DNA from 3 places in the Bradyrhizobium sp. Ken01 genome. Region 2 is predicted to be linked to each of the others. Evidence: predicted binding sites of a transcription regulator. Region 2 holds the regulator's gene; each other region holds the start of a gene.
What was found. The regulator PhoB, encoded in region 2, activates phosphate uptake and scavenging genes when phosphate is short. The targets are predictions, from matches to a motif close to TGTCATNNANCTGTCAT.
Positions count from the first base shown of each region.

Region 1: the regulator PhoB is predicted to act here: its motif matches at 1,895-1,911, upstream of phnF (phosphonate metabolism transcriptional regulator PhnF).
Region 3: the regulator PhoB is predicted to act here: its motif matches at 2,581-2,597, upstream of AC0L3S_RS21720 (OprO/OprP family phosphate-selective porin).

Region 1 is NZ_JBVVPC010000006.1:100,438-104,918, forward strand. Features, by position in the region: gene AC0L3S_RS08845 (carbon-phosphorus lyase complex subunit) at 1-745, opposite strand, end outside; gene phnH (phosphonate C-P lyase system protein PhnH) at 748-1,356, opposite strand; gene phnG (phosphonate C-P lyase system protein PhnG) at 1,361-1,825, opposite strand; gene phnF (phosphonate metabolism transcriptional regulator PhnF) at 1,945-2,673, shown strand; gene phnE (phosphonate ABC transporter, permease protein PhnE) at 2,809-3,696, opposite strand; gene phnE (phosphonate ABC transporter, permease protein PhnE) at 3,654-4,481, opposite strand, start outside.
Region 2 is NZ_JBVVPC010000030.1:9,330-13,810, forward strand. Features, by position in the region: gene pstA (phosphate ABC transporter permease PstA) at 1-705, shown strand, start outside; gene pstB (phosphate ABC transporter ATP-binding protein PstB) at 702-1,523, shown strand; gene phoU (phosphate signaling complex protein PhoU) at 1,534-2,250, shown strand; gene phoB (phosphate regulon transcriptional regulator PhoB) at 2,265-2,972, shown strand; gene AC0L3S_RS25635 (GcrA family cell cycle regulator) at 3,201-3,713, opposite strand; gene AC0L3S_RS25640 (acetylornithine transaminase) at 4,169-4,481, shown strand, end outside.
Region 3 is NZ_JBVVPC010000023.1:50,995-55,475, forward strand. Features, by position in the region: gene AC0L3S_RS21710 (replication-associated recombination protein A) at 1-945, opposite strand, end outside; gene AC0L3S_RS21715 (DegQ family serine endoprotease) at 942-2,348, opposite strand; gene AC0L3S_RS21720 (OprO/OprP family phosphate-selective porin) at 2,659-4,272, shown strand; gene AC0L3S_RS21725 (zinc-binding alcohol dehydrogenase family protein) at 4,354-4,481, shown strand, end outside.

The sequences.
Region 1 (4,481 bases), on a different contig from region 2:
AGCCGAGCGGAACGGCGAAGCCGACGTCTTCCGCCGAAAATTCGACCTCGACCTCGCCGAAGCGAATCTCGCCGGCGAAGGGATGATTGCGGCCGTAGCCGCGCTGGGTGGAATAGCCCATCGCCAGCAAAAACCCTTCGTCGCCACGCGCGAGGTTCTGCAAACGCAGATCGCGGTCCGCCGGGAAATTCAGCGGCTCGCGGGTGAGATCGCCGACGCTGGCGCCTTCCTCGGCCTGCGGCGATGATTCGATCAGCCCGTCGCGGCCGAGAATATCCGTCACGCGTGGCGTGGGCACCGTCGAGGCTTCAGCCGTCGCCGGCGCTTCCGGCACAAAGCCTTCGGCGAGCGAGGGATCGAGCAAGCGGTGAGTATAGTCGAAGGTCGGGCCGAGGATCTGGCCGCCGGGAATGTCCTTGAAGGTCGAGGACACCCGCCGCCGCACGCGCATCGCACCGGTCTCGACCGGCTCGCTGGCGCCGAAGCGCGGCAGCGTGGCGCGGAAGGCGCGGACCAGAAAGATCGCCTCGATCAAATCGCCGCGCGCCTGCTTGATGGCGAGCGCCGCGAGCTCGCGGTCATAGAGCGAGCCTTCGCTCATGACGCGGTCCACGGCGAGGCCGAGCTGCTCCGATATCTGGTCGAGGGAGATTTCCGGCACGCTTTGGTCGCCGCGCCGCGCACTGGCGAGCAGGCGATGAGCGTTCTCGATGGCGCGTTCGCCGCCTTTGACTGCGACATACATGCTTAGCTTCCCTTGCTCACGACGCGCGTGGTGCGCGGGATCGCAACCACGGCATGGTCGGCGACCAGCACCACATCGACGCCGCGCGGAAACAGCGCTTCGTTGACGCGCAAGCGCTCGAACAGGTCGAACGGCTTGATCGAGGCATGGAGCGCCGCGACACCGTCGATGCCGGGACCGCGCAGCTCGAAGCTGCGTCCTGCGTCCAGGCTCTCGACCTGCAGGATCAATGTGGTCGACCGATCCGGATATTCGCTGGTGCCGAGCGCGAAGCGCTCAAGCGAAGGCAGCGCCCCGCCGTCGCTGATCAGGGCGAAGCTTGCGATGGAGGAATCCTGCACCACCGGCGCGCCGGTATGGAATTTCAGCCATTTCACGACGTCGGAACTTTCAGACGTGCGCGCATCGAGCCAGAGCGGCGTGTCGTGATCGAACAGCGTCAGCGCGATCGCGGCCGTGCCGCGCATCATCATATGAGGCGCCCCTGATGTCGGCACGATGCGCTGGACCGATCCCGGCCGCGCCATCGCGTCCATGACCGAACGAAAGGTCGATTGCGCCGACAGCACCTTGTCGGCGAATCCCGGCGGCAGTTCCGCAATCGTGGTCATGATCTCACCCCTCACCGCGCACCATGGTGTAGAAATCAACCTTCGTCGCGGCGGTCTCGGCCGCCGCCTGCTTGCGCCTGACCATAAGCTGCTCACGCAACGGCGCGATAACGTCCCGCTCCACGGCGCCGCCGAAATCCCTGGACTGCACCAGCGCATCGCACAGCGCGATCAACCGCGCCTTCTCACCGTCGCGACCGAGCGTGTAGCCGAAGCCGACCTCGCCACTCGCGAGCCGCACCGCGGCGCGCGACACCGTGGCTTCGCCGAGATTGAACGGCCCGCCGTCCCCGCCGACCCGGCCGCGCAGCATGACGAGGCCGTTTTCCGGCGCGCGCAGATCCTGATGCGCCGGCAGAGCGAGAGCGCGGAGGCGAGCGGCGATCTCGCCCGCCTCCGCGTGCGCCAGCACGGCCATTGCGGCCTTGCGCTGGGCTTGCTGATTGTTGTGCTGGGTCACCAGATCCACCGAACTTTTCTCAACAACTTGCCGAATTCAAGTTGTCTATGATACTAGACAACTTGATACCGGAGCGCCATGACTGTTTCGTGACAAAGGCGTGATTTCTGGAGTAGCTTCCCGGCCACATGAGCATGCAGGACACAGCCTCCTCCGGCGTCGCGTTGTGGCGCCTCGTTGCCGACGGCATCGAGCGCGGCATCGCCGACGGCCGCTTTGCGGCCGGCGACAAGCTGCCGGGCGAGATGGAGATCGCCGAAACCTATCGCGTCAACCGCCACACCGTGCGGCGCGCGCTGGCTGCACTTGCCGAGCGCGGCATCGTGCGGGCCGAACGCGGCAGCGGAACCTATGTCGAGGCGCAGAAGCTCGCCTATCCGCTGCGTTCCCGGACCCGCTTCTCCGAGATCGTCGGCGCGGACGGCCGCGAACCGCATGGCCGGCTGATCGAGGCGTCCGATGATGTCGCGACCCGCGAACTCGCGCGAGAACTCGGTCTCAAGACCGGCGCACCGCTGGTGCGGATCGAGGCGATGCGCCTCGCCGACCGCACGCCGATCTGCGTCTCCACGACATGGCTGTCGGCGCAGTTGTTCCCGGGTGCGGGCGACATCTTTGCCGCGACCCGCTCGATGACGAAACTGCTCGAGCATTACGGCGTCCGCGACTATCGCCGCGGCGCGACCCGGATCACCGCCGGCATCGTCGACGCAACCGACGCCGCACGGCTCGATCTGGCGCTGGGGCGGCCGATCCTGGTGGTCGACGCCACCGACCACGATCTCGACGGCAAGCCGCTGGTGACCAAGCATTCGCGCTTTGCCGCGGAGCGGGTGGAATTTCTGGTGGAGCCGTAGGGTGGGCTGCTTGTTCTCCCTCGCCCCGTTCTTACGGGGAGAGGGTTGGGGTGAGGGGCTGCCTCCACAATCACCGTAAGAGACGGACTCGCGGAGAGTCCCCCTCACCCGCCGCAAGCGGGGAGAGGCGAAGACCTACGCCACCGCCCTTCGGCCGATGATCGCAAACCGCAACTTTCCCGAGACGAAATCAATCGCGGCGACCGCGACCAGGATCATCAGGATCAGGAACGACACCTTCTGCCATTCCAGCACGCGGATCTGCTCGGCGAGCTGGAGGCCGATGCCGCCGGCGCCGACGATGCCGATGATGGTGGCCGAGCGCGTGTTCGACTCGATGAAATAGAGCACCTGTCCGGCGATCACGGGCAGGACCTGCGGCAGCAGGCCGAAGCGGATCTCGTGCAGCGCACTGCCGCCGGAGGCGCGGATGCCCTCGACCTGCTTCTGGTCGGCGCCCTCGATCGCCTCCGAGAACAGTTTTCCAAACGCGCCGAAATCGGACACGGCAATGGCGAGCACGCCGGCGAACGGGCCGAGCCCGACCACGTTGATCCACACCAGCGCCCAGATCAACGTGTCGACGCCGCGGATCGAATCCAGGAAACGCCGAATCGGGAAACGCAAAATGCTCGACGGCACGACGTTACGCGCGGCCAGCAGGCTGACCGGCAGCGCGAACAGCGCGGCCAGAGTCGTGCCGAGCAGCGCGATCGACAGCGTCTCGCCCAGCGCCTTCAGATAGATCGGCAGCGACGAGCCGGGATCCGGCGGGATCATCATCAGGCTGATCCAGCCGAGCTGGTTGAGGCCCGCGACGAACCGCGACGGCGAGAAGTCGAGATCGACGAGGCCGTAAATCAGGATCGCGAGCGCCGCGACGATCGTCGCCGGCATGGCGAGCCGCGCCGACGCCGGCCGGTCGAACACGTCAGGATAGCGCGCGCGAAGCGCCGCGGTATCGGTCTCCCGCAGTCCCGTCACGTCCGCGCCTCCTTGCCGAACAGACGGCCGCGCAGCCATCCGGTGCTGATGTCGATGATGAAGACCGTGACGATGATGGTGAGCAGGATGGCGCTGACGTCCGAGTAATAGAACTTGCGGATGGCGACGACGAGCTCCTGGCCGATGCCGCCGGCGCCAACGAAGCCCATCACGGAGGCCTCGCGGACATTGATCTCGAAACGCAGCAGCGCGTAGCTGGCATAGCCAGCCGTGACCTGCGGCAGGATCGCGAAGCGCATGCAGGAGAGCCAGCTCGCGCCCGTCGAGCGAACGCCTTCGACCGGCTTCATGTCGGCGTTCTCGACGATCTCCGAAAACAGCTTTCCGAGCGCGCCGGTGGAGTGAATCGCAATCGCCAGCACGCCCGCCATCGGTCCGAGCCCGAACGCGATCACGAAGATCAGCGCAAACACGATGCCGGGCACCGTGCGCGCGAATTCGAGCAGGCGCCGCACCACGAAGCGCAGCCAGGGCGCGGGCGAGGTGTTTTCAGCCGCGAGGAAGTTCAGGCAAAACGCAAAAGTCGCGCCGATCAACGTGCCGACATAGGAGATCAGCAGGGTCTCGCCCAGCATCTTCAGCCATTTGCGCCAGCCCCAGAGCCACTCGCCGACATCGGTCCAGACGCGCTGGCCGGTGTCAAGTGTGAGGATGCGGTCGAAATAGCTGATGAAGTTGCCGAAATGGGCGAACAGCGTGCGCAAATTCACTTCCGCGCCGATCGCCGCCAGACACAGTGCAGCGGCGAAGATCACGGCTCCAAACAGGAGTCGGAGCCGCTTGCGCGCGACCGCCTGGCGATA
Region 2 (4,481 bases):
CAGCTGTTCACCGAGAACACGCCGCCACCCGGATCGAACGAGGGCGGCCTGCTCAACGCCATCGTCGGCTCGCTGATCATGACCGTGATCGGCGTCGGCATCGGTGCGCCGCTCGGCATGTTTGCCGGCACCTACCTCGCCGAATACGGCCGCAACGACAAGCTGACCTCGGTGATCCGCTTCATCAACGACATCCTGCTCTCGGCGCCCTCGATCATCATCGGCCTGTTCATCTACGGCGCGGTGGTGGTGCCGATGCGCGGCTTCTCGGCGATCGCGGGCTCGCTCGCGCTCGCGGTCATCGTGATCCCGGTGGTGCTGCGCACGACTGAGGACATGCTGCTGCTGGTTCCGAACGCGCTGCGCGAGGCGGCCTCGGCGCTCGGCCTGCCGCGTTCGCTGGTGATCAAGCGGATCGCTTATCGCGCCGCGCGCTCCGGCCTCATCACCGGCGTGCTGCTCGCGACCGCTCGTGTCGCCGGCGAAACCGCGCCACTGCTGTTCACCGCATTGTCGAACCAGTTCTTCAGCCTCGGCCTGAACAAGACGATGGCGAACCTGCCTGTCACCATCAACAACTTCGTGCAGAGCCCCTATGCCTACTGGAAGCAGCTGGCCTGGAGCGGGGCGCTGCTCATCACGCTGACCGTTCTTGCCCTGAATATTGGCGCGCGCATCCTTGGCGCCGAGAGGACCGCAAAATGAGTGATCTTTCCGTATCGATGAGCGCGGCCGGTGGGCTGCCCCACGCGCCGGTGCTGCCGGAGGCGCCCCCCAAGGTGACCGTGCGCAACCTGAACTTCTATTACGGCGAGCACCACGCTCTGAAGAACATCAACCTGACGCTCGGCGCCAACCGCGTCACGGCGTTCATCGGTCCGTCGGGCTGCGGCAAGTCGACCCTGCTGCGCATCTTCAACCGGATGTACGACCTCTATCCCGGCCAGCGCGCCACCGGTCAGCTCATGCTCGATCAGACCAACATCCTGGACGGCAAGCTGGACCTCAATCTGCTGCGCGCCCGCGTCGGCATGGTGTTCCAGAAGCCGACGCCGTTCCCGATGACGATCTACGAGAACATCGCGTTCGGCATCCGTCTCTATGAGAAGATCTCGAAGTCCGAGATGGACGGCCGCGTCGAAAAGGCACTCCGCGGCGGCGCGCTGTGGAACGAGGTCAAGGACAAGCTCAACGCCTCCGGCCTGTCGCTCTCGGGCGGCCAGCAGCAGCGCCTCTGCATCGCCCGCACCGTCGCGGTGCGGCCCGAGGTGATCCTGTTCGACGAACCCTGTTCGGCGCTCGACCCGATCTCGACCGCCAAGGTCGAGGAGCTGATCCAGGAGCTGTCCGAGGATTACACGATCGCGATCGTCACTCACAACATGCAGCAGGCGGCGCGCGTCTCCGACAAGACCGCCTTCATGTATCTCGGCGAGCTGATCGAATTCGACGACACCAGCAAGATCTTCACGTCGCCGACTGACCGGCGCACGCAGGATTACATCACCGGCCGGTTCGGCTAGGAGACGCGACATGGGTTCTGAACATACCGCAAAGGCCTTCGATACCGACCTCCAGGAACTCACCCGCCTGGTCGCCGAGATGGGTGGCATCGCCGAGCGCATGATCGTCGAGTCCGTCGACGCGCTGATCCGCCGCGACGTCCCGCTCGGCCAGCGCGTCGTCGCCATCGACACCGAACTCGACGCGCTGCAGAAGCGCATCGAGGAGCGTGCGGTGCTCACCATCGCCCGCCGCCAGCCGATGGCGGTCGACCTGCGCGAGATCGTCGGCGCCATGCGCGTCGCGACCGATCTCGAGCGCATCGGCGACCTCGCCAAGAACATGGGCAAACGCGTCGCGGCACTGGAGACGGACTTCCATCCGCTCAAGCTGTTTCGCGGCCTCGAGCACATGACCGACCTCGTGCAGCAGCAGGTCAAGTCGGTGCTGGACGCCTATGCCGCGCATGATCTGCCGGCGGCGATGGCGGTGTGGAAGGGCGACGAGGAGGTCGACGCCATCTGCACCTCGCTGTTCCGCGAGCTCCTTACCTACATGATGGAGGATCCGCGCAACATCTCGTTCTGTATCCATTTGATGTTCTGCGCCAAGAACATCGAGCGGATCGGCGACCACGCCACCAACATCGCCGAGACCGTGTTCTACATGATCGAGGGACAGGCGATCACCGACAAGCGGCCGAAGGGCGACATGACGACCTTCGCCAACACGGTACCGAACACTTAAGGAGCGACGACCCGATGGGCGCACGCATTATGGTGGTTGAGGACGAGGAAGCTCTGACGGAGCTTCTCCGCTACAACCTCGAAGGCGACGGCTATGACGTCGAGACGGTGATGCGCGGCGACGACGCCGACACTCGCCTCAAGGAGCACATCCCCGATCTGATCGTGCTCGACTGGATGCTGCCGGGCCTGTCAGGCATCGAATTGTGCCGGCGGCTTCGCACCCGTCCCGAGACCAAGCAGCTCCCGATCATCATGCTCACCGCGCGCGGCGAGGAGAGCGAACGGGTGCGGGGTCTTGCGACCGGCGCCGACGATTACATCGTCAAGCCGTTCTCGGTGCCGGAGCTGCTCGCGCGCGTGAAAGGCCTGCTGCGGCGCGCGAGCCCCGAGCGGCTCGCCACCGTGCTTGCTTTTGGCGACATCGAGCTCGACCGCGACAAGCGCCGCGTGGCGCGCTCGGGCCGGCCGATCGATCTCGGTCCGACCGAATATCGCCTGCTGGAGTTCTTCCTGGAGCATCCGGGCCGGGTGTTCTCGCGCGAGCAACTGCTCGACAGCGTTTGGGGCCGCGACATCTACATCGATGAGCGTACCGTCGACGTGCATATCGGCCGCCTGCGCAAGCTGCTCAATCTCGGCCGCGAGCAGGACCCGATCCGCACCGTCCGCGGCGCCGGCTACGCGCTGGATGATCGTTTTGCCAAGGCGGAGCAGGTGTAGGGTTGCAGGCTTGTTTGCTGGCGAGCTGTCCCCGAATTCTCCGACGTCGTCCCGGACAAGCGAGCGAAGCGAGCGCTGATCCGGGACCCATAACCACCGAACGTGGTTTGGCGAAGACTCGGAGTGACCCCTTCCGCACGACTACTGCGTGCTCGGAGTATGGGTCCTGGCTTTCGCCAGGACGACACTGAAATTGTTGAACTGTCTTCGCGCGACGACTTGCCGTGATTACCGCGGACCCGGCTTCACCGGTGCGCGGCGCCGATCCGATGCCGGCTGGTACGCAACGCGCGAGTGCTGGGCGCAATAGGGCAGGCCGGACAGAGCCCGTCCACCACAGAAGAAGAAATCCGGGCTCGACGGATCGCCGACCGGCCAGTGGCAGGTCGCCTCGTTCAATTCCAGCAGCGACAGCCGCTGGCTCATCGGCACCACGTTGTCGTATGTGACCGGATCCGGCTCAGCCTCGACCTCAAAGGCCTGCGCCAGTGCGGTGTTGCCGCGCGAGATCGGGCGGCTCACCCGCATCATGTGCTGCGCGGGGCGCGCCTTGCGCGGCCGGGGCGCTGCCGACGAAGGGCTCTTGGCGCGGCCCGAAAGGCCGAGCCTGTGCACTTTGCCGATCACGGCATTGCGGGTCACATTGCCGAGCTCCGCCGCGATCTGGCTGGCCGAAAGTCCGGCCTCCCAGAGCTTTTTCAGCTGCTCGACGCGATCATCGGACCAGGTCAAAACCGTCATTGCACCCTTTCCCTCGCTGCGCGCCAGCCATCCTGGGGCCTCGCAGCGAATGCCTAAGCCTTCAAAAACCCGTGCCGCCAGAATCCCTTAAGGCTCGCCGGGCGCGTCTTGAACGCCCGAACGTTTACGCCGGTACATAAGGACTTAAAGATCAGAACCACTGCACGAGATGTCGTATCTGACAATTCAAACGCTACAATATGGCGTGACTCCCGCGCAAGAGTCCGCCGACTCGCTTCCACATGTTCCGTGGCTAAATCCCGCAAAATCGGCACCGCAAGACTACGGATTCAGCGTTTCGTGAGGCTTTCCGGACGGCATTGACACCCGTTTCACCAGGCCTAAGATAGTCGTGCGTGCCGCCCTCAAGAGGCGGCACGTTTCGTTTTCCGGGCCGGTCGATGGTGCGTTGCGCAATGCACGCTCACTCCGTCCGCAACATTCAAGTGACCGTCATGACTAACAGCGCAGCGCCGCATTTGCTCCCCGTTTTCGCCAGGTCCGACCTCGGTTTCGAGCGTGGCGAAGGCTGCTGGCTGATCGCGACCAACGGCGAGCGCTATCTCGATTTCACCTCCGGGGTGGCGGTGAATGCGCTCGGCCATGCCCATCCGGCGCTGGTCGCGGCGTTGCAGGAGCAGGCCACGAAGCTCTGGCACATGTCGAACCTGTTCCAGAGCCCGGACGGTGAGCGTCTCGCCGCTCGCCTCTGCCACGAGAGCTTTGCGGACTTCGTGTTCTTCTGCAATTCCGGCGCCGAGGCGCTGG
Region 3 (4,481 bases), on a different contig from region 2:
GGCGATGACCAGCGCCTGCGGATCGGCAAGCCCGATATCCTCGACCGCCATGCGCACGACACGGCGCGCCAGGAACAGCGGATCCTCGCCGGCGTCCAACATGCGCGCGAGATAATACAGCGCGGCATCGGGATCGGAGCCCCGCACCGACTTATGCAGCGCCGAGATCAAATTGTAATGGCCGTCGGCCGACTTGTCGTAGATGGGCGCGCGGCGCTGCAAAATCTCCTGCAACTGCGCGGCGTCGAAAATCTCGTCCTTGCGCGCGGCGCGCCAGACTTCCTCGACGAGCGTCAGCGACGCGCGGCCGTCGCCATCGGCCATGCGCACCAGCACGGCGCGCGCTTCCTCGTCGAGCGGCAGCTTGCGGCCCTCGATCTCCTCGGCATGCGCAAACAGCTTTTCGATCGCGGCCGCGTCGAGCGAGCGAAACACCAGCACGCGCGCCCGGGACAGAAGCGCCGCGTTGAGCTCGAAGGACGGATTTTCGGTGGTGGCGCCGACCATCACCACCGTGCCGTCTTCCATGACGGGCAGAAACGAATCCTGCTGGGCGCGGTTGAAGCGATGCACCTCGTCGACGAACAGCAGCGTGCCCTTGCCCATCTCGCGGCGTGCGCGCGCGGCCTCAAAGGCCTTCTTCAAATCGGCGACGCCGGAGAACACCGCGGAGATCTGCTCGAAATGCAAATCGGTGGCGTCCGCGAGCAGCCTTGCGACCGTGGTCTTGCCAGTGCCGGGCGGGCCCCAGAACACCAGCGAGCCCAGCGTGCGCGTCTCCAGCATGCGCGTCAGCGCGCCGTCGGGACCCAGGATGTGATCCTGGCCGACGACCTCCGAAAGCGCGCGCGGCCGCAGCCGATCCGGCAGCGGATGCGGAGCCTCGTGATCGAGCCCCGCCGCGGCGAAGAGAGTTGGCGTCTCCTGTGGTCGCTTCGGACTCATCCGCCCAGCGTGACGTTGATCTGCTGGCCGCCACGCACCAGCGTGATGCGCCAGATGCGCTGGCGCTCGGCCGCCGCCTTTTCGAGATCGCTGGTCTTGCTGATCTTCTGGTTGTTGACGGCCAGGATGACATCGCCCTTCTGGAAGCCGACATTCGCGGCCGCGCTGTCGCCGCCGAGATCGGTGACCACGACGCCTTCGGTGTCGGCGTCCAGATGCAGCTCGTCGGCGAGCGCCGGGGTGATGGTCGAGACCTTCGCGCCCTGGAGAGGCGAGCGCGCGGTGATGACGAGCTCGTTGCGGCCGGCATCGGGCGCGGCGTCCAGCGCCACCGTCAACTTGACCGGCTTGCCGCCGCGCTGCACGTCGATCTGCGCCGTGCCGCCGAGCGGCCGTGTGGCGAAGCGATAGTCGAAGGCGTTTGGATCATCCACGGTCTGGCCGTCGATCGAGACGATCAGGTCGGAGGATTTCAGCCCGGCCTTGGCCGCCGGTCCGTTCGGAACGACGCTTGCGACCAGCGCACCGGTCGGCGAACGCAGGCCGAGACTCTCGGCGATCTCCGGCGTCACCGCCTGCAATTTCGCCCCGAGCCAGGGTCGCTTCACCGCCTTGCCGCCGCCCTTCGCGGAGGCGACGACGACGCGCACCATGTTGGCGGGGATCGCGAAGCCGATGCCCTGCGAGCCGCCGGAGCGCGAATAGATCGCGGTGTTGATGCCCGCGAGCCTGCCGTTCATGTCGACCAACGCGCCGCCGGAATTGCCAGGATTAATCGCCGCGTCGGTCTGGATGAAAAACTGGTAGTCGGTGATACCGACCTGCGTGCGCGCCAAGGCCGAGATGATGCCGTGAGTCACGGTCTGGCCGACGCCGAAGGGATTGCCGATCGCCATCACGACGTCGCCGACCATCAGCTCGTCCGAATTGGTGAATTCGAGAGCCGGAAACTTCTCCTTGGTGTCCTTCAGGCGCAGCACCGCGAGATCGCTGCGAGAGTCCTTCAGCACGATCTCGGCCTCGAACTCACGCTTGTCCGACAGCGACACCTTGACCTGGTCGGCGCCTTCGATGACGTGGACGTTGGTGACAACGAGTCCCGACGCATCGACGATCACGCCCGAACCAAGCGAGCGCTGCACCTGTTCCTGTTGCTGGCCGGGCACGCCGAAGAAGCGGCGGAAGATCGGGTCGTCGAGCAGCGGGTTGCGATTCTGCACCACCTTGGCGGCATAGACGTTGACGACCGCCGGCTGCACCCGCTGCACGATCGGCGCATAGGACAGCCGCAGTTCGGCGGGCGAGGACGGCACTCGGCGGTCCTGCGCGGCGGCCGGATTGAAATTGGCCGAAAAGGCTATGCACAGTGCCGTGACGACGGCGCTCCAGGTCGATCGAAACATTCCTACCTCTTGGAAAAGACGCCGGAATATAGGCGCGTTCGCCCGCCAATAGAAGGGCGCCCGGCGCGATATTCGACCCCCTTTTGGTGTGTCCCGCCTGCAAGCTCTGCGTGCGAAATTGCAATTTGCCGGGGCTGCCGATTGGCATGATGTGCGTCATCTTGCATGGTGGTGCTAGGCGGATTCGGTTGCGGCGAATTTACACCAGTGGGAACCGCGCAACCGGGCGCAGCGTCGCGGAGCAGTCATCGATCGTACCTAGGCTCTCCGCCAGCGACTTGGGAAGTTCGTCAACCGATGGAGTCATGACGTGAGCAGGACAAGAATTGCATCCACAGCGATTGGTCTCGCCGCCGCGCTGGCAGCCTCGCAGGCCCAGGCTCAATCGGCGAGCAGCAGCGACCAGGAGATCGCGCTCCTGAAGCAGCAGTTGAAGATGCTGGAGCAGAAGCTCGACAAGCTCCAGAGCCAGACCGCGGCGAACACTGCCGCTGCAGCAAAGGCCAGGACCGAAGCCAAGGCGGATGCGAAAGCTGAGGCGCGGTCCGAAGCGAAGGCCGTCGTCGCCAACGCCAACGCGGCGATCCCGCTCAAGGGACCGGCGCCTGCCTCCGGCGTCCTCGTGACGATGCCGAACAATCGGCCGACCATCTGCACTGCCGATGGGGCAAACTGCGTCGGGATCACAGGTCGAGTGCATTGGGACGCCGGCGGCTACGACTATCGGCCCAACACGGCCGCAACCGTGCCGCAGAAACTCGATAGCGGCGAGAACGTCCGCCGCGCGCGCATCGGTCTCGCCGGCAAGTTCTTCAACGACTGGAATTTCGCGCTGGTCTACGACTTCGGCGGCTCCTCCGACGGGTTTGGCGGCGCAGCTCCGGGTTCGCTGCCCGGCGGCGGCGTCTCCGGCATCGAGAACGCCTATCTCAGCTATACCGGCCTGAAACCGTTCGGCGGCAAGATGGCCATCGAAGGCGGCATCATGGACCTGCCCTACACTCTCGATGAAGCCACGAGCTCCAACGACATCATGTTCATGGAGCGCGCCTCGGCCGGCATCATCGCGACCAGCATCGCCGCGGGCGACTTCCGCTCGGCTGTCGGCACGCGCTGGTACAACGACCAGCTCTGGATCGGCGGCTATGTCACGGGACCCTCGACCGGCGCGATCCATTCGGCGTCGAGCGCAGCACCGAACGGTGCCTCCGAGCAGTATGGCGCCGTCGCCCGCGTTGCCGGCCAGGTCGTCAGCGGCAAGGATTACTCGCTGCATCTTGGCGGAAACGCCGAATGGCTGATCCAGCCGTCGCGCAACATGGTGACGGGTGCGCAGGCGGTCACGCTCAGCGATCGTCCGGAACTGCGCATCGATCCCACGTCACTAGCTACGACCGGCGCAATCGCCAATGCCTCCGGCGCGCAGGTCTACAGCGTCGAAGCGGCCGCCACTTATGGACCACTGATCCTGCAAGGCGAGTATTTCTGGTACAACATCGATCGCAGCGCCAACACCGGCCTGCCGCCGCTGGGTGCGCCGAGCCTCAAATTCCAGGGCGGCTACGCGCAGGCCGGCTACGTGCTGACGGGCGAGGGTCGCAGCTATAATGCGGCGAATGCGGCCTATGGCGGCGTCAAGCCGGCGCACCCGTTCTCGCTCGAGGGCGGCGGCTGGGGCGCGTGGGAAGTCGCGGGACGCTTCTCCACGATCGACCTCAACGATCAGCTCGGGACCGCCACCGGCATCGCGGGCGGCCGGCAGACCGTCTACACGGCGGCGCTGAACTGGTACGTCAACGGCAACGTCCGTTTCATGCTGGACTATCTGCATGGCACGGTGTCAAGGCAGGCCTCGCCGATCTCGACCGCCGATGTCGGCTCGAAGTTCGATGCGGTCGCGATGCGGACGCAGTTCGCGTTCTAGGTCTCGCCTGTCGTCCCGGGGGCGCGCAAAAAACGCGAACCCGGGACCCAGCACCTGCAACACTTTCGAAGGAGACAAGCCATGAAGGCCGTCGGCTACAAGAAATCGCTTCCGATCGAGGATCAGGACGCGCTGTTCGATTTCGAGACCGCCAAGCCCGAACCCAAGGGCCGTGATATCCGCGTCGCCGTAAAGGCGATCTCGGCCAA